DNA from 3 places in the Micromonospora inyonensis genome. Region 2 is predicted to be linked to each of the others. Evidence: predicted binding sites of a transcription regulator. Region 2 holds the regulator's gene; each other region holds the start of a gene.

Evidence for each region. Region 2 encodes HrcA, which represses chaperone genes, less so after heat shock. Its sites were predicted from a motif close to GGTTNGCACNCTCNNNNNGAGNGTGCNAACC; they were not measured.
Region 1: a site for HrcA is predicted at 3,549-3,579, ahead of groES (co-chaperone GroES). Genes of this name have one in related genera too.
Region 3: a site for HrcA is predicted at 2,741-2,771, ahead of groL (chaperonin GroEL). Genes of this name have one in related genera too.

Annotation. Positions count from the first base shown of each region.
Region 1 covers NZ_FMHU01000001.1:552,736-562,509, reverse strand. Annotated here, with positions in the region: gene GA0074694_RS02295 (sugar ABC transporter substrate-binding protein) at 1-538, opposite strand, end outside; gene ybaK (Cys-tRNA(Pro) deacylase) at 821-1,300, opposite strand; gene GA0074694_RS02285 (THUMP-like domain-containing protein) at 1,310-2,494, opposite strand; gene GA0074694_RS32150 (hypothetical protein) at 2,654-2,965, opposite strand; partial or broken gene GA0074694_RS32145 (cellulose binding domain-containing protein) at 2,974-3,204, opposite strand; gene groES (co-chaperone GroES) at 3,711-4,025, shown strand; gene groL (chaperonin GroEL) at 4,095-5,744, shown strand; gene GA0074694_RS02265 (WhiB family transcriptional regulator) at 6,072-6,455, opposite strand; gene GA0074694_RS02260 (helix-turn-helix transcriptional regulator) at 6,712-7,548, shown strand; gene GA0074694_RS02255 (DUF5319 domain-containing protein) at 7,578-7,991, opposite strand; gene guaB (IMP dehydrogenase) at 8,177-9,739, shown strand; gene GA0074694_RS02245 (GuaB3 family IMP dehydrogenase-related protein) at 9,768-9,774, shown strand, end outside.
Region 2 covers NZ_FMHU01000002.1:222,647-232,420, forward strand. Annotated here, with positions in the region: gene GA0074694_RS16075 (phytanoyl-CoA dioxygenase family protein) at 1-603, opposite strand, end outside; gene GA0074694_RS16080 (hypothetical protein) at 781-1,644, opposite strand; gene GA0074694_RS16085 (enoyl-CoA hydratase-related protein) at 1,785-2,576, opposite strand; gene hemW (radical SAM family heme chaperone HemW) at 2,597-3,820, shown strand; gene GA0074694_RS16095 (DUF4870 domain-containing protein) at 3,932-4,798, opposite strand; gene hrcA (heat-inducible transcriptional repressor HrcA) at 5,065-6,087, shown strand; gene dnaJ (molecular chaperone DnaJ) at 6,161-7,300, shown strand; gene GA0074694_RS16110 (16S rRNA (uracil(1498)-N(3))-methyltransferase) at 7,301-8,035, shown strand; gene ppk2 (polyphosphate kinase 2) at 8,081-8,992, opposite strand; gene GA0074694_RS16120 (SDR family NAD(P)-dependent oxidoreductase) at 9,091-9,774, opposite strand, start outside.
Region 3 covers NZ_FMHU01000001.1:874,718-884,491, reverse strand. Annotated here, with positions in the region: gene paaN (phenylacetic acid degradation protein PaaN) at 1-1,089, shown strand, start outside; gene GA0074694_RS03905 (GNAT family N-acetyltransferase) at 1,180-1,710, opposite strand; gene GA0074694_RS03900 (cold-shock protein) at 1,935-2,138, shown strand; gene groL (chaperonin GroEL) at 2,962-4,584, shown strand; gene GA0074694_RS03890 (hypothetical protein) at 4,711-4,947, opposite strand; gene GA0074694_RS03885 (GNAT family N-acetyltransferase) at 5,039-5,989, opposite strand; gene GA0074694_RS03880 (S8 family serine peptidase) at 6,132-8,549, opposite strand; gene GA0074694_RS03875 (glycerol-3-phosphate dehydrogenase/oxidase) at 8,631-9,774, shown strand, end outside.

The DNA.
Region 1 (9,774 bases), on a different contig from region 2:
CGTTGTTGTCGGTGGGGGAGCCGTTCAGGTACGCGACCACGGGCTTCTCGACGCCCTTGTCGGTCAGGCACTTCGACAGGCCCTCGCCCTGGAGCTTGCCGACCGCCTCGTTGTCGAAGCTGACGTAGTACTCGGCGCTGCCGCCGAGGGTGAGCCGGTCGTAGTCGATGGTCGCCACACCCTGCGACTTCGCCTTGTCCAGGACCGCCTTGCCGGTGCCGGAGTCCAGGTTGACGATCATCAGGGCGGTCACCCCACCGGTGATCATCTGGTCGGCGATGGTCTGGAACTGGTTCTTGTCGTCCTGGGCGTTCTGGATGTCGTAGTCGACGCCGGCCTTCTTGAAGGCCGCCTCCAGGAACTTGCGGTCCGCGTTCTCCCACCGGCCGGAGGACTTGCTGTCCGGCAGGATCACGCCGATCTTGGGCTTCTTGTCGGAACCGGCGTCGTTGTCGCTGCCCGAGTCGTCGCCGCAGGCGGTCACGCCGCCGGTGACGAGCAGGCCCACGGTCGCGATGGTGAGGATCCCTCTGCGCATGTGCGGGGTTCCTTTCGGGGGTGGGGGTGTGTTGTTTTGTTGTGTCCGGCAACGTATTCCGCGTCACACCGACAGCGCAAGACTGTCGAGGTCATGGATTTGTTGGCTGCGGTAACAATTCAGCAACGCCGACGAAACCCGCAGGTCGGATGGCCGTTACCGGCATCGGTGGGAACGAAGATGATCAACGCGTTGCCCGACGGCGTCGCCCGACGGCGTCGCCCGACGGCGTCGCCCGACGGCGTCGCCCGACGGCGTCGGCCGCCGGTGGCGGACCGCCGTTCAGCGGGTGGCGATCGGCGCGGTGGTCGCCCCGGTCAGCGCGACCAGGTCCGCCGGGGCGAGTTGGAGCTGGAGCCCGCGCCGCCCGGCCGAGACGTAGATCGTCGGGAAGTCCAGGGCCGAGGCGTCCAGCACCGTCGGCAGCCGTCGGCGCTGACCGAGCGGGCTGATGCCGCCCCGCACGTGACCGGTGACGCGTTCGGCGACGGCCCGGTCGGCGAGGACGGCCCGCTTCCCGCCGGCCGCACCCGCGAGCGCCTTGAGGTCCAGTTCGCCGGTGACCGGGACGACCGCCACGGTCAGCGCGCCGTCCACCTCGGTGACGAGGGTCTTGAACACCCGGTCGGCCGGTACGCCGAGTGCCGCGGCGACCTCGGCGCCGTAGTTCGGGGTGTCCGGGGTGACGTCGTACGGGTGGACGCTGTGCCCGACCCCGCGCTTGACCAGCAGCGCTGTCGCCGGTGTTCCCCGTCCCGCCACCGGGCCAATCTAGCCGGTCGGCTGGCAGACCAGCACGGTCGGCGCCCCGGCGACCCGGGTGAGCACCACACTCGCCGCCTGGTCGCCGGCGAGCCGCAGGTCGCGCCGGAGCCGCTCGGGCTCCAGCGCCGAGCCGCGCTTGAGGATCTCCACCCGCCCCACCCGCCGGTCGCGCAGCAGCGCGCGCAGCCGCTTCAGCGAGAACGGCAGCACGTCGGTGACCTCCAGACAGCGGGCGAAGGGGGTGCCGGTGGGGGTGTCCGCGTACAGGTAGGCGATGCTCGGATCGGCGATCGTCGCGCCCAGCGTGGTGGCGAGTTCGGCGACCAGGTGCGCGCGGACCACCGCCGGGTCCGGGTCGTACAGGTACCGCCGGACCGGACCGACCGCCGCCTCCTCGGCACCCGAGCCGGTGAGCTGATGCACGGCTCCGGCCCGCAGCACGGTGGCCCGGCGGGGCAGGTCGGCCAGCCGGCCGCACCAGAGCGCCGCCTCCACCAGGTCGCCGTCGACGCTGACCCACTCGGCCTCCGCGCCGGCCGGGATCAGCGCGTGGTCCAGCCCCGGGGCCACCTTCACCACCGTGTGCGGCACCCGTGCGGCGAGGTCGGTCACGAAGTCCCACGGGGGTGAGTACGCCTTCGGGTCGAAGATCCGCCGCCCGGTGCCGGTGCTGCGGCGGGCCGGGTCGCAGAAGACCCCGTCCACCCGGGACACGTCGAACGCGGTCGCGTCGCCGCGCTCCACCGTGAACGATCCGGTCAGTCCGGCCGCCTCGGCGTTCGTGGCGGCCATCGCGGCGGTCAGCGCATCGGCCTCCACCCCGTACACCCGGAGGCCGGCGCGGGCGGCGGCGAGGGCGTCCGCGCCGAGACCGCACCCCAGGTCGGCGAGGGTGCGTACCCCGGCGGCGCGCAACCGTGCGGCGCGCCGGTCGGCCACCACCCGCCGGGTCGCCTGCTCCAGGCCGGCGCGGGTGAGGAACATCCCGGCCGCCTCGGGGCCGAACTTGGCGGTCGCGCGTCGCCGCAGCTCGGCCTGGGTGAGCGCGGCGGCGGCCAGACCGGCCGGAATGCCGGCCGAGCGGAGGGTGGCCGCCGCGGTCAGCGGGTCGCCGCCGGCCACCCGCGTCGCCGCGTCGAGCGCGGCCGACCCCTCGGGGGTACGCAGGGCGGCGAACTGGTCGAGGTCCACCCGCCCCATTCTGGACGGCCCCCACCGCCGCCCGTCGACCACCTCGGCAACCCGCCGGCCCTGGTCGTGTGGCGGGGGCGGTTCGGGAGGTAGCAGGGGTCCCCTGTTACCGCTTTTTGTCGAACAGGGGTCCCCTGCATGCACCCGGAAGCCGCCCGGTCAGGGCAGTGACCGGAGGAACGGGCCGTGGTGCAGGCGGAACTCCCACGCGTAGAACCGGTCCCAGTTGATCGACCAGGTCATCAGGCCCCGGAAGGCCGGGTTGGTGCCGCTGCGCGGCGCGTACGATCCGCAGCTCTGCCCGCTGACCAAACAGGTGACCGCGGCCTGCACCCCGGTGGGGGCCAGGTAGCCGTTGCCGGCGCTGGGGGAGGAAGGCGCCCCGAAGGCCACCTGGTCCTCGCGCAGCGCGGGGAAGAACCGGTCGGGGTTGCCGGCGACCGGGAAGCCGGCCAGCAGCATGTCGGTCATCGCGACGTGGTGCCGTTCCACGAACGGTTGGTGAAGGTGTGCCGCTGGCCGGCGCTGCTGAGCGTGGCGTCCCAGTAGGAGCCGAGCGTGGTGCCCGCCGGCAGGCTGAAGACGACCTGCCAGCCGGTGATGGTGGCCGGGCCACCGTTGGTGATGGTGTAGCGCCCCTCCCACCCGGTGCCCCAGTCGGCGGTCCTGACGAAGGTGGCGGTCGGGCCAGCGGCCTGTGCCGGGGTGGCCATGACGAGGGTCGTGGCGGTGATGGCGGCGAGGGCCGACACGGCGGCCAGCAGCGGTCTGGGGGCAGGGCGACGCATCCGGACCTCCCGGTAGGAGAGCCGTCTGATCGACGGATGTCTAATTATTGGGATTATTAACTTTAATTGTCCAGGTGTGTCGGGGGATCCGCCGACACGCTCGTCCGCGTAGGTGGCCGGAACCTGCGCCGGGGCTGTGCGGCAGGGTGCGTGACGGGCGGTCCGGGGGCGGGGGTCGGACACCGTCGCGGGGCCCGGACCGGCGCGATGCGCCCCGCCGTCGTTGGCACTCTCCTTGACGGAGTGCTAGCGGAGGCCTAATCTGCGATTAGCACTCTCCCATCGAGGGTGCCAGCTTCCGGGCCCGGCCCGGAGGTTCAACGCCAGGCGGACCGGCACCCGCGACGACGGCCCCGCCCGGTGGCATGTGGCAGATTGACGCTGGTCGGCCCCGCCGACCGGTTACGAAACCAGTACCCCAGGAGGGTATGCCCGTGACTACCGCGACCAAGGTTGCGATCAAGCCGCTCGAGGACCGGATCCTGGTCCAGGCGAACGAGGCTGAGACCACCACGGCGTCGGGCATCGTGATCCCCGACACCGCCAAGGAGAAGCCGCAGGAGGGCACCGTCCTCGCTGTCGGCCCGGGCCGCGTCGACGACAAGGGCAACCGGATCCCGGTTGACGTGCAGGTCGGCGACACCGTCATCTACTCGAAGTACGGCGGCACCGAGGTCAAGTACGCCGGCGAGGAGTACCTGGTGCTCTCCGCCCGCGACGTCCTCGCGGTCATCGAGAAGTAAGCAACCGATCAGTGTCGCTGCCCCGGTCCGGCTCGCCGGGCCGGGGCAGCAACGCTTGAAGGGATATCCATGGCGAAGATCCTGAGCTTCTCGGACGACGCCCGGCACCTGCTCGAGCACGGTGTCAACGCCCTCGCGGACGCGGTCAAGGTCACTCTCGGCCCACGCGGGCGCAACGTCGTCCTGGACAAGAAATTCGGTGTGCCGACGATCACCAACGATGGGGTCACCATCGCCAAGGAGATCGAGCTCACCAACCCCTACGAGAACCTCGGTGCGCAGCTGGTCAAGGAGGTGGCGACCAAGACCAACGACGTCGCCGGCGACGGGACCACCACCGCCACCGTGCTGGCCCAGGCCATGGTCCGCGAGGGCCTGCGCAACGTGACCGCCGGTGCCAACCCGGCCGGTCTCAAGCGCGGTATCGACGCGGCGGCGGCCAAGGTCTCCGAGGCCCTGCTCGACCGGGCCGTCGAGGTGGCCGACAAGAAGTCGATCGCCCACGTGGCGACGATCTCGGCGCAGGACGCCACCATCGGCGAGCTGATCGCCGAGGCGATGGAGAAGGTCGGCCGCGACGGTGTCATCACCGTCGAGGAGGGCTCCGCCCTGCACACCGAGCTGGACGTGACCGAGGGTCTCCAGTTCGACAAGGGCTTCATCTCGCCGAACTTCGTGACCGACCTGGAGTCGCAGGAAGCGGTCCTGGAGAACCCGTACATCCTGATCACCACGCAGAAGATCTCCGCGATCGAGGAGCTGCTGCCGCTGCTGGAGAAGGTCCTCGCCGACAGCAAGCCGCTGCTGATCGTGGCCGAGGACGTCGACGGCCAGGCGCTCTCCACGCTGGTGGTCAACTCGCTGCGCAAGACCCTGAAGGTCTGCGCGGTGAAGGCGCCGGGCTTCGGTGACCGCCGCAAGGCGATGCTCCAGGACATGGCGATCCAGACCGGCGCCGAGCTGGTCGCCCCGGAGCTGGGGTACAAGCTCGACCAGGTCGGGCTGGACGTGCTCGGCACCGCCCGCCGGGTGGTCGTCGACAAGGAGAACACCACCATCGTCGACGGTGGTGGCCGGGACACCGAGGTCGCCGACCGGGTCGTGCAGATCCGCAAGGAGATCGAGGCCTCGGACTCCGAGTGGGACCGGGAGAAGCTGGCCGAGCGGCTGGCGAAGCTCTCCGGCGGCGTCGCGGTCATCAAGGTGGGCGCGGCGACCGAGGTCGAGATGAAGGAGCGCAAGCACCGCATCGAGGACGCCATCGCGGCGACCAAGGCCGCGGTCGAGGAGGGCACGGTGCCCGGCGGCGGTGCCGCCCTCGCGCAGATCCTCCCGACGCTCGACGACGACCTCGGCTTCACCGGGGACGAGAAGGTCGGCGTCTCGATCGTGCGCAAGGCGCTGGTCGAGCCGCTGCGCTGGATTGCGCAGAACGCCGGCCACGACGGCTACGTCGTCGTGCAGAAGGTCACCGGCAAGGACTGGGGCCACGGCCTCGACGCGGCTGCCGGCGAGTACGTCGACCTGGTCGGCAAGGGCATCATCGACCCGGTGAAGGTGACCCGTAACGCGGTCACCAACGCCGCGTCCATCGCCGGCCTGCTGCTGACCACCGAGAGCCTGGTGGTGGAGAAGCCGGAGAAGGCCGAGCCGGCTGCCGGTGGACACGGCCACTCCCACGGTCACGGCCACAGCCACCAGCACGGCCCCGGTTTCTGACCGAACCGCGACACCCACGTCGGGCGTTCCGCTCCCCCGGAACGCCCGGCGGCACGACGACGCGGGGCACGCCGTCCACCCCGACGGTGTGCCCCGCGTCGTCGTTCCGCCGGTCCACGGTGTACCAGTCCGACGTCGTCGCCAGGCGGAGGAAGGACCATCGGCCTCCCGCGGGGTGGGTCTCCGTCGTCTGGAACCGGCGGGCCAGGGCGACCGGCTCCTCGAACGCCTGCCCGCCGCCAGTCCACCAGCGCGGACATGCTTCCGGACAGCACACTGCCGCGCCCGGCAGGGACGCGGCAGCGGTGATCGTGGTCGGCGGGTGCGTCAGGCGACGTTGCGCTGCGCGGGCATCGTCGACTTGTGCGGGCGGCCGAGGCGGGCCTCCAGGCGGGCGACGTCCACCCGGCTGCGTCGCCGGTCGGCCAGGTCCTCCCAGCCGATGGCGAGCAGTCGGAGGCGCTCGGACTCGCTGAATCCGCCCCAGACCCCGTACGGCTCACGGACGGAGAGGGCGTGCGCGGCGCACTCGGCGCGTACCGGGCAGGCCCGGCAGACCGCCTTGGCTCCCGACTCGCGGCGCAGGCGGGAGGAACCGCGTTCGCCGTCCGGGTGGAAGAACTGGGCGCTGTCGCGGCCCCGGCAGGCACCGAGCCGCTGCCAGTCCCAGAGGTCGACGATGGGTCCGGGCAGTCTACGTACGTTCGACATCAGCACCCCTCCTCCCGCGCGGCACCGCCGCGATGGTCCGTTAGGCCGGTCCCGGGCAGCGGATCGCGCGAGTACGCCGTGTCCGGCCCGGCCCCTCGGTACCCTGCCGTCCCTCCGCTCACACGTGTGTGATCGAAAAGTTCCGGCAACTCGCGGCAAAGAACCTATATGTCGGAAAAGTCTAGAGAATTGCCCGGAACGCCCTCATGATCAGCGCCGCCCATGGTCTCCTTCCTGACGGAGAGGAGACCCCACTGTGCGTACGGTTCTCGTCTGCGTCCGAACCCCGTTGGCGGCGCAGCACCTGTCTTCCGCAGCGGCCAGGCTGGGCCTGTCCGCCGTCGTCCGTACCGCCGTCTCCGATCCCGAGGTGATGCTGCGCCTCGCCGAGCAGCCGCCCGACGTGGTGCTCGCCGACACCGCGCTGACCCGGCCGGACAGCGCGGGTTTCGTCCGGCGCGTCCTGGCCCGGGCACCCCAGGCGGCGGTGCTGCTGCTCGGCGCGGAGGAGTCCAACGCGGCGGCGGCCACCATCAGCGCCGGGGCGCGCGGGCTCATCCAGGGCGTCGACCAGGACCTGACCAGCGCGGTCGCGAAGGCACTCCTGCTGCTCACCGCCCCGGGGCGGTCGTCCCGTCGCCGGATCGCCGATCCGGCCCTGGACACCGCGGCCGTGGTCGGCGCGACCGGCCGGCCGGGCGGGCGTACCCCGGCCGCCACGGCGGCGGACTGGCCGGACGAGATGCCGGGCGGCCCGGCGATGGTTCCGGTGCAGCGCGGCGACGACGAGCCGGACGACGGCGCCGAGCCGGAGACCGCCGGGGCGACGCCGGAGCGTCGCCGGGCCGAACCGGCCGGACGCGGGCGGGGCGAACCGGCCGGGCGCGGACGGGGTGGGATCGGGCTCACCGAGCGGGAACTCCAGGTGCTGCTCGGCATGGCGGAGGGGAAGAGCAACGCCGAGATCGGCCGTGAGCTGTTCGTCTCGGAGGACACCGTCAAGACACACGCCCGCCGGCTCTTCCGCAAGCTCGGTGCCCGGGACCGGGCGCACGCCGTCGCCGCGGGCTTCCGCGCCGGCCTGGTCGCCTGAGCTGAGGCCGGCCCGGCTGCCCGGCCGGGTCAGGCGCTCGGGGAGTCGGTGTCGTCCTCGCCGGACTCGGTCAGGGTGTCGTGCACCCCGTCGGCGTAGCCACGGGCGTAGTCCCAGGTGACGTAGTGGTCGGGATCCGGGTCGTAGGCCGGCTCGTGCACCCGGGGTCGTCCGGAGCTGAGCAGGTGGCGCAGGTTGCCGCGGAGCAGGTCCCAGTCGAAGTAGTGCGGCTCGTGGCAGTCCTCGCACTCGATCACCAACCCGCGGACCCCGATCGGCGCCAGCAGCGCCTGGTAGATCTCCAGATCCGCCAGGTCCTCCAGGACGTCCTGCCGCTCGACGTCGGTCAGCGGTTCCAGCCCGGTGTCGTCGCCGGGATCGTGCAGGCCGGCGGCCGGGTCGGCCGGGTCGCCGTTAAACGGGTCGATGGGCTCGTCGTGCACCCCCTCACCGTAGACCCAAGCCCGTCCGCCCGCCTGCCCCAGCCCGCCCGTCACCGCACTGCGCCGCCGCCCGGGGCCGCCCAGCTCAATGGGTACGATGAGGTGACGCGCCCGCGTTCGGCGGCGTGTTCCGGTGCCGCGCACCACCTCACTGAAGCCCGTTCGAGCAGCTCAGGAGAGCAATCGTGGATATTTCGCCCAGCGCCGATCGTCCGACGGGTGCCGAGCCCGGCGAGCTGGGCGGCCACCTGCCGGAACTGCCCGCCGGCTCGGCGCGGGTGGTCCCGCTCGGCCTGACCTTCGACGACGTGCTGCTCCAGCCCGGTGAGTCGGACGTCGTGCCGAGCCGGGTCAACACGGTCACCCGGATGACCCGTAACGTCACCCTCTCCGTGCCACTGCTCTCCAGTGCGATGGACACGGTGACCGAGGCGCGGATGGCCATCGCCATGGCGCGGCAGGGCGGCATCGGCGTGCTGCACCGCAACCTCTCCCTGGAGGACCAGGCGCTCCAGGTCGACCTGGTCAAGCGCTCCGAGTCCGGCATGATCACCAACCCGGTGACGGCCAGCCCGGACGACACCCTCCGCGACGTCGACGCGCTCTGCGGGCGGTACCGCATCTCCGGCGTGCCGGTGGTGGACGCCGACGGCCAGCTCGTCGGCATCGTCACCAACCGGGACATGCGCTTCGTCACCGAGCCGGGCACCCCGGTCCGCGAGATCATGACCCGGACCCCGCTGGTCACCGCCCCGGTCGGGGTCAGCAAGGACGAGGCGCTGGCCCTGCTGCGCCGGCACAAGGTGGAGAAGCTGCCGATCGTCGACGACGCGGGCCGGCTGCGCGGGCTGATCACCGTCAAGGACTTCACCAAGAGCGAGCAGTACCCGAACGCCACCAAGGACGACGCCGGCCGGCTCCGGGTCGCCGCCGCCGTCGGGGTCGGCGAGGACGCGTACAAGCGCGCCCGGACCCTGGTCGACGCGGGCGTGGACGTGCTGATCGTGGACACCGCGCACGGCCACCAGCGGGCCGTGCTGGACATGGTCCGCCAGCTCAAGAAGGACACCGCGGTCGACGTCGTCGGCGGCAACGTGGCCACGTACGCCGGGGCGAAGGCGCTGGTCGACGCGGGTGCCGACGGCGTCAAGGTCGGGGTCGGGCCGGGTGCGATCTGCACCACCCGGATCGTCGCCGGGGTGGGCGTGCCGCAGATCACCGCGATCATGGAGGCGGCCCGGGCCGCCGGCCCGGCCGGCGTGCCGGTGATCGGCGACGGCGGCATCCAGTACTCCGGCGACATCGCCAAGGCGCTGGTCGCCGGGGCCGACACGGTGATGCTCGGCAGCCTGCTCGCCGGCTGCGAGGAGAGCCCGGGGGAGTTGCTCTTCATCAACGGCAAGCAGTTCAAGTCGTACCGGGGGATGGGCTCGCTCGGCGCGATGCAGTCGCGCGGCCAGGCCCGCTCCTACTCCAAGGACCGCTACTTCCAGCAGGACGTCCTCGCCGAGGACAAGCTGGTCCCCGAGGGCGTCGAGGGTCAGGTGCCCTACCGCGGCCCGCTCTCCGCGGTCGCCCACCAGCTCATCGGCGGGCTGCGCGCCGCGATGGGGTACGTCGGCGCGGAGAGCATTCCCGAGCTGCACCGCCGTGGCCAGCTCATCCGGATCACCGCGGCCGGCCTCAAGGAGAGCCACCCGCACGACATCCAGATGACCGTCGAGGCGCCGAACTACCACACCCGCTGACCATCCCCTGCGACAACTGGAGACCCTCATGCGTG
Region 2 (9,774 bases):
GAAGGCGTCGCCCGGGTTCGCGGTGATCTCCACCGTGCCCTCCGGGTCCGGGTTGTGCACGGTCAGGTCGTCCGGCCGGGGCAGCGAGTTCCACAGGTGGCTGCCGGGGATGACCTTGGTCGCGCCCCGCCCGGTCTCCGACAGGTCGGAGAGGACGTAGGCGACCTTGAGCGAGAACATCGGCCGGGGCAGGTTCGGGTCCATCGTCTCCGGGTCGGAGTTCTGCCGGTACCCGTCCTGGTGCCAACCCCAGTACGGCTTCTCCGGCTCCAGCGCCGGCGGGGTCACGTCCAGGTGGTTGTGGTGGGTGTAGATGTTCCATCCCGCCAGCCCCCACATGTACGGGAAGGCGATCGGGTGGGTGAGCAGGTCGCCGAAGAGCTCGTCCCGCTCCAGGAAGCCCAGCAGGTGCAGCGTCCCGTCCTTGGTGGTGGTGCCCTTGGCCTTCTCCTCGGCGTAGACGCGGTCCACGGCGGCCTCCAGGGCGGCCCGGTGGTCCTCCGTCAGGACGTTGCGCAGCAGGAGGAAGCCCTGCTCGTGGAACTCCTTGCGGTCGACCTCGCTGATTGGCTCGTATCCGGTCCGGCCACCGTAGTCGAACATCGCCGTCACCCCTCCCCATGGGGAATCCGCCATTTCTGGCACAGATCGCCGATGGTAACGCGCCGTCTCCATGGTCGGCGTCCGACACCCGACCACCGGGAGCTGGCCTGACGGTGGACGTCCCCACCTGCCGGTGGTGCGGGTGGACCCGCGCGTCGTGACGGAGAGAGACGCAGGTCACGCCTCGGCGAACACCTCGGCGACCACCCGGGCGTCGTGCGCCTTCCGGTCGGACACCCGGGACCAGGTGCCCTTGTCTGCCGTCCACTCCAGGTCGGCGAAACGGACCCGCTTGACCCCGTGGTCGTGGGCGTGCGACACCAGCCAGTGGGCGTACCGCCAGCCGTCGCGGGGGTCGGCGGCGGGCACGGACAGCCCGGTCAGCCCGGCCAGGCTGGTCGCCCCCGGCAGCCCCCAGTCCAGGGTGAGACTCTGGGTGAGCGCGGCCGCGGCGGCGTCGCCCCGTATCACCGGCGTGCGCCCCACGGTGCAGGCGACCGCGGCGGTGGCGTCGCCGAGCAGCGCCCGGGTGAGGACCTCCGACTCGTCGGCCCACTTCTGGTACGCCTCAGGGAACGCCGACCGCTGGACCGCCTGGGCGGCGTCGGTGACCCGCATCTCCTGCCAGCCGCGGACCTTCTTGAGCCCGGCGTAGAACTTGTTGGCGGCGTAGCGCGGGTCGCGGATCTGCTCCGGCGTGCCCCAGCCCTGGCTGGGGCGTTGCTGGAACAGCCCGATCGAGTCCCGGTCGCCGCCGGCCAGGTTCTCCAGCCCGGACTCCTGGAAGGCGGTGGCGAGCGCGACCACGACGGCCCGCTCGGGCATGTTCCGCTGGATGCCGATCGCCGCGATGGTCGCCGCGTGCGCCATCTGCTCGGCGTTGAGCCGGACCTGCCCGTCGGCCCGGACCGTGCAGCTGCGCCCTGCGATCGGCAACCGTAGGTTGTCGCCCACGTCCCGGACGACGAGGTAGACCCCGATGCTGGCGATGACGGCGAGGACGAGGCTGGTCGCCACGATTGCCCGAGTTCGCACCCACACCCCCTGATCGACAGTCAGCCAAGCGTACGTCCCGCTTGCCACCGGTCCGCTCCGTCGACCGGTTCTGTTGTCGGTGTCCCAGGTTCACCCCCCGTGTCCGATCGGCGGGCGTCGCCGCCCGCCCACCGGGCCCCTTCCTCCTACCCGGCGTCGAGGGCGGCCACCCACCGGGTCGGCCGCTTCTCCCGGAAGGCCAGCACCCCCTCCCGGCCCTCCTCGGAGAGGAAGTAGCCGGTGGATACGGCGGACAGGTGCGCAAGCTCGCGGCGCAGGTCCGTCTCGGAGGTTCGGCGCAGCAGCTCCTTCGCACCGGCCAGCGCGCCCGGTGCGCCCCGGACCAGGGCCGCGCACCACCGGGCCACCGTCGGGTCCAGCTCGGTGGCGGGCACCGCCGTGGTGACCAGACCGACCTCGGCGGCCCGCCGGCCGTCGAAGGTGTCCCCGGTCAGGTAGAGCTCGGCCGCGGCGCGGGAGGTCAGCCGGGGCAGGACGGTCGCCGAGATCACCGCCGGGATCACCCCGAGCCGCACCTCGGTGAAGGCGAAGGTCGCCTCCTGCACACAGACCGCCAGGTCGGCCGCGGCGATCAGGCCCAGCCCGCCGGCCCGGGCCGGCCCGGCCACCCGCGCCACCACCGGCTTCGGGCACTCCCGGACCGCCGCCAGCACGTCGCCGAGCTTCCCGGCGGGCACGCTCCCGCTCGCGTACGCCGCAGCGGTCTCCTTCAGGTCCGCGCCGGAGCAGAACACCGGACCGGTGTGGTCGAGCACCACCACCCGGACCGAGGGGTCGGCGACCGCCGTGGCGAGCCCGTCGAGCAGCTCGGTCATCAGGGGCGTGGAGAGCGCGTTGCGGTTGTGCGGACTGTCGAGGGTGAGCGTGGTCACCCCACGGGTCGTCGACACCCGGACGAGTGCGTCGGGAGAGGTCATGTGAGGGCACACTAGTGGCCATGCCCGGCGTCCTTCCAGAAGGCGAATCCGTACCGACCGACGGATCGCTCCCGCCGACCGCCCGGCGCGCGGTCGGCGCGCGCGGGTTCGGCGTCTACGTCCACGTGCCCTTCTGCGCCAGTCGCTGCGGATACTGCGACTTCAACACCTACACCGCCGGCGAGCTCGGCGGCGGGGCGAGCCGGGAAACCTACGCCGACACCGTCCTGGCCGAGCTGAGGCTGGCCGCCCGGGTGCTCGGGGACACCCCGCCGCCCCGGGTGGACACCGTCTTCGTCGGCGGCGGTACGCCGACCCTGCTCCCCGCCGACGACCTGGCCCGGATCCTCGACGGCATCGACCGCGCCTGGGGGTTGGCCGCCGACGCCGAGGTCACCACCGAGGCCAACCCGGAGTCGGTGACGCCGGAGTCGCTGAAGACGCTGCGGGCGGCCGGTTACACCCGCATCTCGCTGGGCATGCAGTCGGCGGCGCCGGGGGTGCTCGCCGTCCTCGACCGGAAGCACTCCGCCGGGCGGGCCACCGCCGCCGCGGCCGAGGCCCGCGACGCCGGGTTCGACCACGTCAACCTCGACCTGATCTACGGTACGCCGGGGGAGCGGGCCGAGGACTTCGCCGCCTCGCTCGACCAGGTGGTCGCCGCCGGGGTGGACCACGTCAGCGCGTACGCCCTGATCGTGGAGGAGGGCACCCGGCTCGCCGCCCGGATGCGCCGGGGCGAGCTGGCGTACCCCTCCGACGACGTCGCGGCGGACCGCTACCTGGCTGCGGAGGCCGCCCTCGACGCGGCCGGTTTCTCCTGGTACGAGGTCTCCAACTGGGCCCGGACGCCGGACGCCCGGTGCCGCCACAACCTGCTCTACTGGACCGGCGGGGACTGGTGGGGCCTCGGTCCGGGGGCGCACAGCCACGTCGGCGGGGTGCGCTGGTGGAACGTCAAGCACCCGAGCGCGTACGCGGCGCGGCTCGCCGCAGGGGCGTCACCCGGCCACGCGCGGGAGATCCTCACCGCCGACGAGGCGCACATGGAGGACGTGATGCTCCGGCTCCGGCTCGCCTCCGGGCTGCCGCTGGCGGTGCTCGACGCCGCCGGTCGGGCCGGTGCCGAGCGGGCCCTCGCCGCCGGGCTGCTCACCGGGGCCGAGTACGCCGCCGGTCGGGCGGTACTCACCCTGCGGGGCCGGCTGCTCGCCGACGCCGTGGTCCGCGACCTGCTGCCCTGAGCGCGGCCACACCCGCCGGCCGTTCGTCCCGGACTCGTCGATCCGTTTTCCGGGGCGGACGCCCTCCGGGACCGGTCGGGTCCGGTCGGACCGAACCCGGCCGGGGTGGGCTCACTTCACGAAGGTCCGGGTCATCGGGTACTGGTAGAGCAGGTCCTGGTTGGCCTTGAGGGCGGCCACGAGGCCGAACGCGATCGGCACGATCGCGAGCAGCAGTGGCACGAAGAAGAGCAGGCCGCAGGTGATGGCGGTGAGCAGCCAACCCACCAGGATCGCGACCGCCCAGGTGATCTGGAAGTTGAGCGCGGCGACGGCGTGCGCGCGTACCGCCGGGGACTGCTGACCCCGGACCAGCAGCACGATCAGCGGGCCGACCCAGCCGAAGAGGGTGGCACCCACCACCATGCCGATCGGACCGCCCACGTGGGCGAGCACCGTCCACGTCCGGTCGTCGCCACCGATCGGACCGGGCGTCGGGTGCGGCCCACTCGCGCCCGGGGGCGGGTAGCTGCCCTGGTCGGCCGGGGGCGGGTAGCCCGCGGCGGCGAAGTGCCCGCCCGAGGTCGGGTGGTCAGCTGCCGTGGCCTGGCCGGGTGGGCCGTAGCCGGCCGTGGGCGGCTCGTACGACGGCGCGGCGAGGTGCTCGGTCGGCGGCTCGGGTGCGGACCAGTTCTCCGTCGGCGGCGGGGCCAGGTACTCCGTCGGCTCGTGGGACGACGCCGACCAGTTCTCCGTCGGCGGCTCGGGGGACGACGCGGAGAGGTTCTCGGTGGGGGGCTCATGGGACGGCGCGGACCAGCCGCCGGGCGGAGTGGAACCGCCGGGTGGGGGATACCCGGACGCCCTGGCCGCGCCGGACAGTGGGGTGGTGGGCTCGTCGGGCGTCGACGGGGACCCGGACGGGGCGAGCGGCATGGTCGGCTCCGGCGGGTACCGGCCGGCGTCGCCCGCACCGGGCGGGCGCGGCGGTTCAGTCATGCCGGTCACGGTAGGGGTACCGGGCAAGCCGTGACCAGTGGGACACCGTGCGGATCACCCGGACGAACGGCCCGGAGTGCCGGGCGGGGCGGGGCGCAGGTCGACACCGATCATCGCGTCCCACGGGTGGATCGACGTAGACTGGCACTCGTTACAGTCGAGTGCCAGTAGCGCGGTCCGTCGCGGTCGGCGACCGCCGCCGGTCGTCGCCGGTGGTGGGTACGCACCGCCTGGGCCGGGCGTCGGCAGCGTAGGAGGTGGGGAGAGTGGGGCTCGACGACCGCAAGCTCGCCGTGCTGCGCGCGATCGTCGAGGACTACGTCGCGACCCAGGAGCCGGTCGGCAGCAAGGCGCTGGTCGAGCGGCACCAGCTCGGCGTCTCCCCGGCCACGGTCCGCAACGACATGGCCGTGCTGGAGGAGGAGGGCTACATCCGGCAGCCGCACACCAGCGCCGGACGGGTCCCCACCGATCGCGGTTACCGCCTCTTCGTCGACCGGCTGAGCCGGGTCAAGCCCCTCAGCCCGGCCGAGCGCCGGGCGATCGAGCGCTTCCTGGTCAGCGCGGTCGACCTCGACGACGTCGTGAACCGGACGGTCCGGCTGCTCGCGCAGCTCACCCGCCAGGTGGCGGTGGTGCAGTACCCGTCCCTGGCCCGATCCTCGGTGCGCCACCTGGAACTGGTGCCGATCTCCACCACCCGGCTGATGCTGGTGATGATCGCCGACACCGGTCGGGTCGAGCAGCGCCTGGTCGAACTGCCCGCCCCGGTCCCCGCCGACGAGGTCACCGACCTGCGCCGGTTGCTCAACGAGAAGCTCGGCGGCAACCGGCTGTCGGACACCCCGCCGCTGGTGCAGGCGCTGGTGGAGGAGGTGCGCGTCGGGCTGCGCCCGGCGATGACCACGCTCTCCACCGTCCTGCTGGAGACCCTGGTGGAACGGCACGAGGAGCGGATCGCCCTCGCCGGCACCGCCAACCTGACCCGGGGTGGCCTGCTCGACTTCCAGGGCTCGTTGCGCCCCATCCTCGAGGCGCTCGAGGAGGAGGTCATCCTGCTCAAGCTGATCGGTGAGGTGGAGCCGAGCACGACGCGGATCCGGATCGGCGACGAGAACGAGATCGACAACCTGCGGGGTACGTCGGTGGTCAGCACGGGTTACGGTCCAGGTGCCACCATCGTGGGTGGGTTGGGCGTGCTCGGCCCGACGCGGATGGACTACCCCGGCACCATCGCCACGGTACGTGCCGTGGCACGCTACGTGGGCGAGCTGCTGGCCCAGAACTGACCAGTCAGGGCCGACGGCCGACTCGGGCCGACGACCGGCGCAACGCGAGACGAACATGAGGACACGGAACGCAGTGGCCAGGGACTACTACGGCATCCTCGGCGTCAGCCGGGAAGCCTCCGACGACGAGATCAAGCGCGCCTACCGCAAGCTGGCGCGGCAGTTCCACCCGGACGTCAATCCGGACCCGGAGGCACAGGAGAAGTTCAAGGACATCAACGCCGCGTACGAGGTCCTCTCGGACGACCGGAAGCGGCAGATCGTCGACCTGGGTGGGGATCCGCTCGCCCCCGGTGGTGGCGGGGCCGGTCCCGGTGGGCCGGGCGGCGCGGGACCGTTCGTCGGCTTCCAGGACATCATGGACGCCTTCTTCGGTGGAGCCACCGGCTCGCGGGGTCCGCGTCCGCGTACCCGTCCGGGGGCCGACGCGATCCTGCGGCTGGAACTGGACCTGCACGAGACGGCGTTCGGCGTCGAGGCGCCCATCACCGTCGACACCGCCGTGCTCTGCACCACCTGCTCCGGCGCGGGCACGGCCGCCGGCACCCACCTGGCCACCTGCGAGGCGTGCGGTGGCCGGGGCGAGGTGCAGTCGGTGCAGCGCACCTTCCTCGGCCAGGTCGTCTCGGCCCGGCCCTGCACGGTCTGCCAGGGGTACGGCACCACCATCCCGCACCCCTGCGCGACCTGTGCGGGTGACGGTCGGGTCCGGACCCGTCGCTCGCTGACCGTCAAGATCCCGGCGGGCGTGGAGGACGGCATGCGGATCCGCCTCGCCCAGCAGGGTGAGGTCGGCCCGGGTGGCGGCACCGCCGGCGACCTCTACGTCGAGATCCACGAACGGCCGCACGACGTCTACTCCCGCAAGGGCGACGACCTGCACTGCCGGGTGACCGTGCCGATGACCGCGGCGGCGCTCGGCACCCGACTGACCATCAAGACGCTGGACAGCGAGGAGATCGTCGACGTCAAGGCGGGCACCCAGCCGGGCAGCACGATGCGGTTGCGCGCCCGGGGCGTACCCCACCTGCGCGGGACCGGCCGGGGTGACCTCTACGTCCACCTCGACGTGCGGACCCCGACCAAGCTCGACGCCGACCAGGAGCGGATGCTCCGTGATTTCGCCAAGACCCGGGGGGAGGAGGTCGCCGAGCTGAGCAAGCAGGGCGGCTTCTTCTCCCGGATGCGGGACGCGTTCAACGGGCACGGCTGAGTGTCCGCCCCGCTGTTCCTGGTCGAGTCGCTGCCCGTCGCCGACACGCTGACCCTGGACGGCCCGGAGGGCCACCACGCGGCCACCGTGCAGCGGCTCCGGGTCGGCGAGGAACTGCTGCTGGCCGACGGTCGGGGCGGCACGGCCGTCGCCGTGGTCACCGCCGTCGGCCGGGGCACCCTCGACCTGGCGGTCACCTCCCGGGGGTACGTCGACGCGTCGGTGCCCCGGATCGTGGTGGTGCAGGGGATCGCCAAGGGCGACCGGGGTGAACTGGCCGTCCAGGCGATGACCGAGGTCGGGGTGGACGAGATCGTGCCCTGGGCGGCGTCCCGCTCGGTGGCGCAGTGGCGGGGCGAGCGGGGCGTACGGGCCCGGGAGAAGTGGGCGGCGACCGCCCGCGAGGCGGCCAAGCAGGCCCGCCGCGCCTGGCTGCCGGTGGTGGCCGGTGCTCCCGACGAGTCGACCGCGACGGTGGTGGCCCGGATCTCCGGGGCCGCCGCCGGGTTCGTGTTGCACGAGGAGGCGCAGGAGCGGCTGACCACCGTCGAGCTACCCACAGCCGGCGAGATCGTGCTGGTGGTGGGGCCGGAGGGCGGGATCGCCCCGGCCGAGGTGGACGCCTTCCGGGCCGCCGGGGCCCGGCCGGTGCGCCTGGGGCCGGCGGTGCTGCGTACCTCGACGGCGGGAGTGGCGGCGCTCAGCGTGCTCGCCACCCGCCTCGCCCGCTGGTGACGCGACGCCCCCGCGCGCTCGGTCTCCCCTGACCCGGGCGCGGGGTTAGAGGCGGGGGAAGACCTGGACGGGCTGGTCGTCGGGGCTCAGGTCCAGCCCGGCCGGGCCGACGATGAGCGGATCGGGTACGCCGACCACCTCACGGTCCTTGTCGGTGTAGTCGAAGCGGTGGAGCACGTGGCGCATCGCCTCCAGCCGGGCCCGCTTCTTGTCGTTGCTCTTGACCACCGTCCACGGCGCGTCGGCGGTGTCGGTGTAGAAGAACATCGCCTCCTTGGCCTCGGTGTACTCGTCCCACTTGTCCAGCGAGGCGATGTCCATCGGTGAGAGCTTCCACTGCCGTACCGGGTCGACCTGCCGGACCGCGAAGCGGGTGCGCTGCTCGTTCTGGGAGACCGAGAACCAGAGCTTGACCAGGCGGATGCCGGAGCGGACGAGCATCCGCTCCAACTCGGGAGCCTGGCGGAGGAACTCCAGGTACTCCTTGCGGGTGCAGAAGCCCATCACCCGCTCCACTCCGGCCCGGTTGTACCAGGACCGGTCGAAGAGCACGATCTCGCCGGCCGCCGGCAGGTGTGCCAGCCAGCGCTGGAAGTACCACTGGGTGGCCTCCCGCTCGTTCGGCTTCACCAGGGCCACCACCTTGGCCCCGCGTGGATTCAGGTGCTCCATGAAGCGCTTGATCGTGCCGCCCTTGCCGGCGGCGTCCCGCCCCTCGAAGATGATCACCAGTCGTTCGCCGCTCTCCTTGATCCACTCCTGGAGCTTGAGGAGTTCGATCTGGAGCAGGCGCTTGTGGTGGTCGTACTCCTCGCGGGTTAGGCGCTCGTCGTACGGGTAGTCCTCGCGCCAGGTGTCCACCGGGCTGCCGTCCGAGCGGAGCAGCACCGGGTCGTCGTCGTGGTCGTCGACCACCTGGTAGTCAGCGGAGAGGTCCAGCAGCGCGGCATCGGCCATGCCGGAGACCGTTACCCCGGCCCGGTCCGGTCATCCGCCCCGGAAGCTGGGAGTTCGCTGGGAGGCCACCCTCGGGAGCGCAGGGAGGCGGGGCTTTTTCAGGAGCGCAGGTAGGACGCGCCGTTGAGGTCGACGATGGTGCCCGAGGCCCACTCCGCCTCCGGTGACGCCAGCCAGTGCACCGCGGCGGCGATCTCCTCCGGCCGGGCCACCCGGTCGAACGGGCTCTGCGCCCGCACGGCCGCACCCCGGGGCGACTTGAGGTGCTCGTTGGTCATGTCGGTCTCGACGAAACCGGGTGCCACCGTGGCCACCGCGATGCCGTACGGGGCCAGTGCCACCGCGAGGGACTGCCCCATCGCGTTCATCCCCGCCTTGCTCGCCCCGTACGCCGGGTTGCCCGGCTCGCCGCGGAAGGCACCCCGGGACGAGACGTTGACGATCCGGCCACCCCGGTCCCGCATGTGCTGGGCGGCGCACCAGGCCGCGTTGGCCGCGCCGAGCAGGTTGGTGTCGACGATCTGCCGCCAGCGCTGCCGCCACTGCTCGTACGTGGTCTCGAAGACCGGGTGCGGCGGGTCCGCCGGACCGAACACCCCGGCGTTGTTGACCAGCACGTCCAGCCCGCCGAGCCGGGTTGCCGCCTCGTCCACGGCGGCTCGGACCGCGTCCGGGTCGGCCAGGTCGGCGGCGACCACGACGTGCCCGTCGCCGGGCAGTTCCGCCCGGAGCCGTTCGGCCAGTTCCGCCGAGTCGCGGTGGTGGATCGCCACCCGGTCGCC
Region 3 (9,774 bases), on a different contig from region 2:
GTGGTGCCCCGCGGGGTCGCGCTGGTGATCGGCTGCAACACCTTCCCGACCTGGAACTCGTACCCCGGTCTCTTCGCCTCGCTGGTCACCGGCAACCCGGTGCTCGTGAAGCCGCACCCGCGCGCGGTGCTGCCGCTGGCGATCACCGTCCAGGTGGCCCGGGAGGTGCTCGCCGAGGCCGGGTTCGACCCGAACCTGGTGCTGCTCGCCGCGGAGGCCCCCGGCGAGAAGCTCGCCTCCGACCTGGCCCTGCACCCGGCCGTGAAGATCGTCGACTTCACCGGCTCCACCGAGTACGGCGACTGGCTGGAACAGCACGCCCGCCAGGCCTCGGTCTACACCGAGAAGGCCGGGCTGAACACGGTGGTGATCGACTCCACCGACGACTTCGCCGGCCTGTGCCGCAACCTCGGTTTCACGCTGACCCTGTACAGCGGCCAGATGTGCACCACTTCCCAGAACATCCTCGTCCCGGCCGGCGGTATCACCACCGACCAGGGGCACAAGAGCTTCGACGAGGTCGCCGCCGGGATCGCCGGGGCGGTCGGCAAGCTCACCGCCGACCCGGCCCGCGCCGTCGAGCTGACCGGCGCGATCGTCAACGACGGCGTGCTGGAGCGGCTGGACGAGGCGGCCAAGCTCGGTGACGTCGTGCTGGAGTCGCGTCCGTTGGCGCACCCGGCACACCCCGACGCGGTGGTCCGTACGCCGACCATCGTCAAGCTCGGCGCGGACGCGACCACGACCTACGGCCGGGAGTGGTTCGGTCCCATCTCGTTCGTGATCGCCACCGGCTCGACCGCGCAGAGCCTGGAGATCCTCCGCACCACGGTCGGACGGAAGGGCGCGCTGACCGCCGCCGTCTACTCCACCGACGAGGCGGTGCTCGACGCGGCCGAGGCGACGGCGGTCGAGGTCGGGGTGCACCTGTCCTGCAACCTGACCGGAGGGGTCTTCGTCAACCAGTCGGCGGCGTATTCCGACTTCCACGCCAGCGGCGCCAACCCGGCCGCCAACGCCGCCCTGACCGACGGCGCGTACGTGGCGAACCGGTTCCGCGTCGTGCAGAGCCGTCGCCACACCGCCTGACCGGGGTTGGTTGTTTGCAGGGGACCCTTCCTACCGTTTTTTGGTAGGAGGGGCTCCCTGCAACCACCTCAGGCGGCTCGGCGCGCTCCCTCAGGCGGGTCGGCGCATCTGGAGTTCGCGCATCGACGGGATCGTGGGGTGCGGTACGCGTACCCCGGTGTCGGTGAAGCCCAGCCGCAGGTACGACCGGTAGGCCCGGTCGTTGCCGATCACCACCTCCAGCATGAGTTCCGGGCGTCCGCACGCCCGGGACCAGGCCCCTACCCCGTCGATCAGGGCGGCGAGCAGCCCGGTGCCGCGCCAGGCGGGGGTGACGTAGACCCCGAACACCACGGTCAGGCCCGCCTCGTGCGGCGAGGCGACGCCCCCGGCGTGGCCGACCAGGCGACCGTCGGGATCGGCGACGAACTGCGCGGTGTGCGGGCCGGTCGAGGTGTACGCGATCCGGGCGGCGAACTCGCCGTGCGGACGGGCGGCGGCGTCCGCGAGGGTCTCCAGGAAGGCCAGCGGAGCGTCCGCGAGCATCTCCAGGCGCAGGGCCCGCATTCGTGCGGCGTCGGTCGGGCGGACCCGGCGGACGGCGGGTACGCGTGCTGTCGAACCGGCCGGATTCCGCGTCATGTCCGAATGCCTACCGCAATGATGGTCGCCAATGTGATTCCGGGTCGACAGCCGCCCGTTATGCCCCGTTTTGTGATCGTGCGCTGCGGTCACGCTTCGTGTAGCGTGCGATTTCGGTCACCGAACATCGGCCGCTCCGGGCCGGTGCGGAAAGCGGTGATCCCGATGCCGGTCGGGTCGGTGTCGGGGGTTGCGTGTCGCCCAGCGAAGTGAGGAAGTGCACCGTGGCGCAAGGCACCGTCAAGTGGTTCAACGCCGAAAAGGGCTACGGCTTCATCGCCGTCGACGGAGGGCAGGACGTCTTCGTCCACTTCTCCGCGATCGAGATGGACGGCTACAAGGCGCTGGACGACGGGCAGCGGGTCGAGTTCGAGATCGCTCAGGGGCAGAAGGGTCCGCAGGCCGAGCGGGTGCGCGTCATCGCCTGAGCCGACCACGTGGAGGCGACGCTGCCGTGCCGCCGCCACGACCGGGAACGCCACGCTGCTCCGGCGCGCAGTCTGCCGGCGGGGCCACGGTCGACCCGTCCCCTCCGGGCCTGCCCGGATCCGACCCTTCGGAGCCGGGCGCGCCCCCGTCCACCAATCCGTCTCGGCGGCTCGCTGAGTCGCCGACCCGACGTGAACTGCGGCATATCGGGGCGTCCCTCCGTGCGGACGCCCCGATGTGCGGCGGACCCCGGGCCTCTCGCGTCTTCCCGGCCTCTCGCGTCTCCCCGGCCTCTCGCGTCTCCCCGGCCTCTCGCGTCTCCCCGGCCTCTCGCGTCTCCCCGGCCTCTCGCGTCTCCCCGGGCCTCTCGGCTTCCCGGGCCTCGCTCGTCCGGGGTGTTCCGCCGTTGGGGTGTCCGCCCGTCCGGCGCCCTCCCCTCTTGCCCCTCGCCGCGTCGATCATGAACTGGACGTGTCCCGGAAAGTCGACCCGTTCGTCTGACTCATGGCCCTCTCGCGTCCGGCGCGGTGTGGGGCCGCCGGTGAGAGCGCCCGGCGGAGGCATCGTGCTTGCACTCGGCAGGGGAGAGTGCTAAACAAGTCATTGGCACTCGCATGGCGCGAGTGCCAATGGTCGGGGCGGTAGGGCCACGGTCACGCGGCATCGAGCAGCGTGGCACATGGCCGGTCGTCGCGGGCTATCCGGCCCGGCCGAGGAGACGTCGTCGTCGCCAGGTGGCGACGTCCCAAGGTGCGTACACCAGGCGGCCCATCCGGGACACACACTCGGGTGGCCCGTGAGTGTCCAGGAGGACAACGCCGTATGGCCAAGATGATCGCGTTCGACGAGGAGGCCCGTCGCGGCCTCGAGCGGGGCATGAACCAGCTCGCCGACGCCGTGAAGGTGACGCTCGGCCCCAAGGGCCGCAACGTCGTGCTCGAGAAGAAGTGGGGTGCCCCCACCATCACCAACGATGGTGTGAGCATCGCCAAGGAGATCGAGCTCGAGGACCCGTACGAGAAGATCGGCGCCGAGCTGGTCAAGGAGGTCGCCAAGAAGACCGACGACGTGGCCGGTGACGGCACGACGACGGCGACCGTCCTGGCCCAGGCCCTCGTCCGCGAGGGTCTGCGCAACGTGGCCGCCGGCGCCAACCCGATTGCCCTGAAGCGGGGTATCGAGGCCGCGGTCGCGAACGTCTCGGAGGAGCTGTCCAAGCTCGCCAAGGACGTGGAGACCAAGGAGCAGATCGCCTCCACCGCCTCCATCTCGGCTGGTGACACCAGCGTCGGCGAGATCATCGCCGAGGCGATGGACAAGGTCGGCAAGGAAGGTGTCATCACCGTCGAGGAGAGCAACACCTTCGGCCTGGAGCTTGAGCTCACCGAGGGCATGCGCTTCGACAAGGGCTACATCTCCGCGTACTTCATGACCGACCCGGAGCGTATGGAGGCCGTCTTCGACGACCCGTACATCCTGATCGTCAACAGCAAGATCTCGTCGGTGAAGGACCTGCTCCCGATCCTGGAGAAGGTCATGCAGGGCGGCAAGCCGCTGCTGATCATCGCCGAGGACATCGAGGGCGAGGCCCTGGCCACCCTCGTCGTCAACAAGGTCCGGGGCACCTTCAAGTCGGTCGCCGTCAAGGCGCCGGGCTTCGGTGACCGCCGCAAGGCCATGCTGGGCGACATCGCCATCCTCACCGGTGGCCAGGTCATCAGCGAGGAGGTCGGCCTCAAGCTGGACGCCGTCGGCGTCGACATGCTGGGCCGCGCCCGCAAGGTCGTGGTGACCAAGGACGAGACCACCATCGTCGACGGTGCCGGCGACGCCGAGCAGATCCAGGGCCGGGTCAACCAGATCCGGGCCGAGATCGACAAGAGCGACTCCGACTACGACCGCGAGAAGCTGCAGGAGCGGCTGGCCAAGCTGGCCGGTGGCGTTGCGGTGATCAAGGTCGGCGCGGCCACCGAGGTCGAGCTGAAGGAGCGCAAGCACCGCATCGAGGACGCCGTCCGTAACGCGAAGGCCGCCGTCGAGGAGGGCATCGTCCCGGGTGGTGGTGTCGCGCTGGTGCAGGCCGGCAAGACCGCCTTCGACAAGCTGGACCTGGTCGGCGACGAGGCGACCGGTGCGCAGATCGTCAAGATCGCGCTGGACGCCCCGCTGCGGCAGATCGCCGTCAACGCCGGCCTCGAGGGCGGCGTCGTGGTGGAGCGGGTCCGCAACCTCGACGCGGGTCACGGCCTCAACGCCGCGACCGGTGAGTACGTCGACCTGCTGGCGGCGGGCATCATCGACCCGGCCAAGGTGACCCGGTCGGCGCTGCAGAACGCCGCCTCGATCGCGGCGCTCTTCCTCACCACCGAGGCCGTCGTGGCCGACAAGCCGGAGAAGGCCCCGGCCGCCCCGGCTGGCCCGGGTGGCGGGGACATGGACTTCTGAGTCCGGTTCCGACACACGCCGAAGGGGCGGACCGCGTCAGCGGTCCGCCCCTTCCGCCTTGCCCGGCCCGGGTGTCCACCCGGCCGATCGTGCTCCTCGCCGCACCGGCCTCAAGTCCCGGTCCGGTCACGTCGGCAGGGGCCGTCGTCGGCCCGGACGGTCGTCCGGCGGGTCGGCCCCGAGGGGCGCGTCCACCATCTCCACCGGTTCCCCGGACGGCGGCTCGGCGGGGGCCGACATCTCCACCAGTTGTTCGGCGTCGCCGTAGTCCAGCCAGTCGAGCGGTAGGTGGCCGGGCGGGTCGCCGACGGGTGCCCAGACGAGCGGCGCGGTGTCGTCGGCAGGTTCGTCGTCCATCCTCATGACTGCCTCCTCCTGCCGAAACGGTAGGAGGTCCAGGGCGTGGCCCGGGGTGGAACGGGACTATTCGGATCCGTGCCTGTTGTTGGGGGCTTTAGGAGCTGATGTCCTTTCGGTAGAGCAGGAAGACCCGCTCGATCCGGGCACCGGCGCTACCCACGTAGAACGGCACCGGCCCCACCCAGCCGATCTGGGCGTGTGCGATCCCGGCGTCCCGCTGATCACGCAGGCACCGCCGCAGCAGCACGCCGCCGATCCCCGAACCGGCCGCCGTCGGATCGGTGCCCATCGGCCCGAACCAGCTCGGCCGGGACGACCCCCACGCGGCGAAACCGACCACGGTGCCGTCGCGCCACGCCGCATGACACCCCGCTCCGGTACGCCCCACCGAGCCGGCCAGCTCGACGTCCCAGACACCGCCGAAGGTGTCCCGGGCGAACCCGGTCAGCGCCGGCAGGTCCTCCGGCTGCGCCCGGCGTACCGTCACCCCCGCGGCGGCGAGCCGCTGCTCCGCCCCGGCGGTGGAGCGCAGCGCCGGCGAGTCGTCGTACGACAGGTCGACGGTCATGTTCCAGGCGGTCCGGTCCTGGCGGTAGCCCAGCGCCAGCGCGGCGCAGACCGCCGGGGTGTAGCGGACGTCAACGCCCGGCCAGGCGTAGTACGGCGGGTTTCCGGCGAGCAGCACCTCCCGCGCGCCCCACTCGGCGAGCCGTCGTTCGGCGTGCGCCAGCAGCGTCCGCCCGACGCCGCGTCGCCGCTCCTCCGGCGCAACCACCACCAGGTCCACGCACCCGTACGCCGCCGTCCCGGGCGGATCCGGCCGCTCGGGTACGGAACAGACCAGTGCGCCGACCAGCGTCCTACCGCGTACGGCCAGCAGCCCGACCACCGGCCGACCGACCCGCGCCCGCCGGTAGAGGGTGTCCACGATGGCCTCGGCCTCGACGGCATCCTCGGGGAGGTCCAGTCCCCGGCGGCAGAGCGCGACCACCTCGGGCAGCCGGTCGTCGGTCAGCTCGGTCACGCTGATCCGGTCGTCGTCCATGGTCGCCGACCCTAGGCCATGGCACGGCAGCACGTGAACGACTGCCGCGGCGACGGCTGCCGGCCGGGGTGGGTTGGGTGGTTGGGTTGGGTGGTTGCAGGGGGCCCTTCCTACACAAAAAGCGGTAACAAGGGACCCCTCCTTACACCCGGGCGGCGCGGACGGCGGCGTAGGCGTCGACCAGACCGGCTCCGGCGACGTTGGCGGTGCCGCCGCACGATCCGGTCTCCCCGCCCGGTTGCGGCGACGTCTCCACCGGGGTGGCGGTCTCCCGCAGGATGCTCCGGGTGCGGTCCAGGTCACCGACGAGCGCCGGATCGGCCGACCACATCAGCGCCACCACGCCGGCCACCTGCGGGGTCGCCATCGACGTGCCGTCCAGCACGGAGTACCCGCCGCCGGGCATCGCGGAGCGTACCGCCGCGCCCGGCGCGACCAGGTCCGGTTTGGCGACCCCCGGCACCGGTCCCCGGCTGGAGAAGTCGGTGACCCGGCGGGACCGGTCCACCGCGCCGACCGTGAACACGTCCGCGTAGGGTGCCGTCGGGTCGTCGATCGACCCGCAGTACGGGCCGGTGTTGCCGGCCGCGGCCACCACGAACACCCCGGCCGCGTCGAAGGCGGCGGTGGCCGGTCGCAGCACGTGCGGGTCGCAGCCCTCGATCGTCGGACAGCCCCACGAGTTGGTCAGCACGTGTGGGGCCCGCTCGGGCCGGCCGTCGGTGAACGGGTCACCGCCGGGCGGGAACGGGGCCAGCATGAACTGGAGGCAGTCCAGGTAACGTGCCGGGCTGCCGAGGTTGCGGTCGAGGTTCACGCAGCCGGTCCAGTTCGCGCCGGGCGCGACCCCGATGCCGTTCCGCCCCACCGCGCTGCCCATGGTGTGGGTGCCGTGCCCGCCCTTGTCCCGCGGGGACCGGCTGCCCTCCCACGGGTCGTACCAGGAGTCGTCGCCGCCCCGGAACCCGGCCTGAAGCGCCGGGTGGCCCGCGTCCACGCCCGAGTCCGAGCTGCCCACGGTGATACCGGAGCCGTCCACGTCCAGCTCCGACCAGACCCGGTCCGCCCCGATCAGACGGATGTTCCACTCGGGACCGGTGGGGCCGGCGGCGTCGCCCCGGCTGGTGCCGGCCGGCGCGGGAAGCGGACGCAACCGTTGGCTGACCAGCACCCGGTCCACCTCGGGGCGGCTCGCGAGCCAGGCCCGCACCGCTGGACCGCCGTCCACCTCGATCGCGTTGACCAGGTAGTACGGGGTGTGGGCCAGTCGCAACCGGTCCAGATCCTGGCGCAGGTCGGCCTGGGTATGGTCGGCGGTGTCGACCAGCCGGCGGTAGACCTCGCGGACCCGGGCGTCCCGCCCGGCCACGCCCGGGGTGGCGGGCACGTCCCGCAGGTCGGCCTGCTGCCGCAGCACCACCAGCAGGCGTTCGCCGTGCAGCCCCGGCTGGCCCGGGCCGGCGTACACCAGGGCGCCCGCCACCGCGAGGACCGCGACGGCGGCCACGGCGAACCGCCGCCCCGGCACGCGGCGCGGCAGCAGCACGCCGTACCCCACCGCGAGCACGAGCGCGACGGCCAGCCCGGTCCCGGCGCTGACCATCACCCAGAACGGCACGTCCCGGGTGGTGCTCAGCAGCAGGCTGACCTCCTCCGGGTCGGTGAAGGCCAGCGGACCGAACACACCCAGCCCGACCAGCCACCGCACCGGGGCGCGGCCGGTCGGCCGCCCGCGTGGGTCGGTGGGCACCTGGAGTGCGCCGAGCACGAAACCGGCAGGTGGGAGGGTCAGCAGCGGGGCGAGCTGCGCACCGGAGTGGCCGGTGCCGGCGACGAGCAGTAGCAGCGTCACCCCGGCGACCAGGCCGCCGCACAGCACCAGCAGCGCCGGGCGGGTGGGCCGACCGGCACCGAAGCGGGCCCAGAACCCGGCGTCGAGCAGGACCCCGGCGAGGAGACCGACCGCCGCCGCGGCCAGGGCGGCGAGCACCGTCTCCAGCAGCCCGCCGAGTGCGCCCACCCAGAGCCAGGGCAGCAGCAGGGCCAGGCCGGCGGCGACCGCGAGCGGGGTGACCCCGCCGGGGGATGGGCCGTCGGCGGGGGCCGGGGTGTCGGCGAGGGCCGGGGTGTCGCTGCGGAGCAGGCGGGCGGCGACCACGGCGGTCAGGGCGGCGACCAGGGCGAGCGCGGCGAGGTACGCCTCGTGGTGCACCGCCGGCACCATCCGGAGCAGCCCGAGCACGCCGAGCGCCACCGACCCGGCGAGCCAGGCCCGGCCGGTGGCGCGGACCGCCCCGGAGCGGGGCACCAGGGCCAGCAGCAGCGCGGGCACCCCGACCGCGACGAGGGTGACCAGGGAGACCACCGGCCAGAGCCAGACCGGCCGGTTGAGCCCGCTGGCGAGCAGCGCCTGCTCGGCACCCCACCCGACGACCTGGGGGAGCAGGACCACCGCGACCGTCCAGCAACCGGCCAGAACGGCCGCGACCACCGCCAACGGCCCGGGTGGGGCCGCCGCGAACGGGGGTACGGGAGGACCGGGCGGGTACACGGGCTGCATGCCCGTACGGTACGCAGGCGGGTCCGCGGCGTGCCGCCGACCGTCGGTCCCGGTTACCGTGAACGGGTGCGTGACCCCAACATCTCCCGTGCCGCCGCCGGTCAACTGTCGCCCGTCCGGCGGGCCGCCGACCTGCGCCGGCTTCGGGCCGAACGGTTCGACGTCCTGGTCATCGGGGGTGGGGTGACGGGTGCGGGTGCCGCGCTGGACGCCGCGTCCCGGGGCCTCAAGGTCGCCCTGGTCGAGGCGCGGGACTTCGCCGCCGGCACTTCCAGCCGGTCGAGCAAGCTGATCCACGGTGGCCTGCGCTACCTGGAGCAGTTGGAGTTCGGCCTGGTGCACGAGGCGCTCACCGAGCGGGGGCTGCTCGCCACCCGGCTCGCGCCGCACCTGGTCCGTCCGGTGCCGATCCTGGTGCCGCTGCCGGACGGCGGCGGGGTGCGCGACCTGCCGGCCCGCGCCTGGCGGCGGGCCTACTACGGCACCGGCGTGGCCGCGTACGACGTCTTCGCCGGCCTCTTCGGCGGCGGTCGGGGCATGCCGCTGCACCGGCACCTGACCCGGGAGGGCACCCGGCGGGTCTTCCCCAGCCTGCGGCCCGACAAGGTGGCCGGCGCGATCCGCTACTTCGACGGGCAGGTGGACGACGCCCGACTGGTGGTCACCCTGGCCCGCACCGCGGCGAGCCTCGGCGCGACGATGGTGACCAGCGCCCGCGCGGTCGGTCTGATCCGGCAGGCCCGGGAGGTGACCGGGGTGCGGGTCCGTGACCTGGAGGCACCGCCCGGCTCACCGGGCGCCGAGTTCGAGGTGCACGCCCGTACGGTCATCGCCGCCACCGGGGTGTGGAGCGACGACATGTCCCGGATGCTCAACGACGTGGGACTCCGCCCCGGGGTGCGGGTCCGCGCCTCCAAGGGGGTGCACCTGGTGGTGCCCCGCTCGGCGATCACCGGCGAGGCCGGGCTGATCCTGCGGACGCCGACGTCGGTGCTCTTCGTCATCCCGTGGGGCGGGCACTGGATCATCGGCACCACCGACACGGACTGGCGGCTGGACCGGTCCCACCCGGCCGCCTCCGCGCGCGACATCGAATACCTGCTGGAGCAGGTCAACCTGGTGCTGGACAAGCCGTTGACCACCGCCGACATCGAGGGCGTCTACGCCGGGCTGCGCCCGCTGCTCTCCGGCGAGGCGGATTCCACCTCGAAGCTCTCCCGCGAGC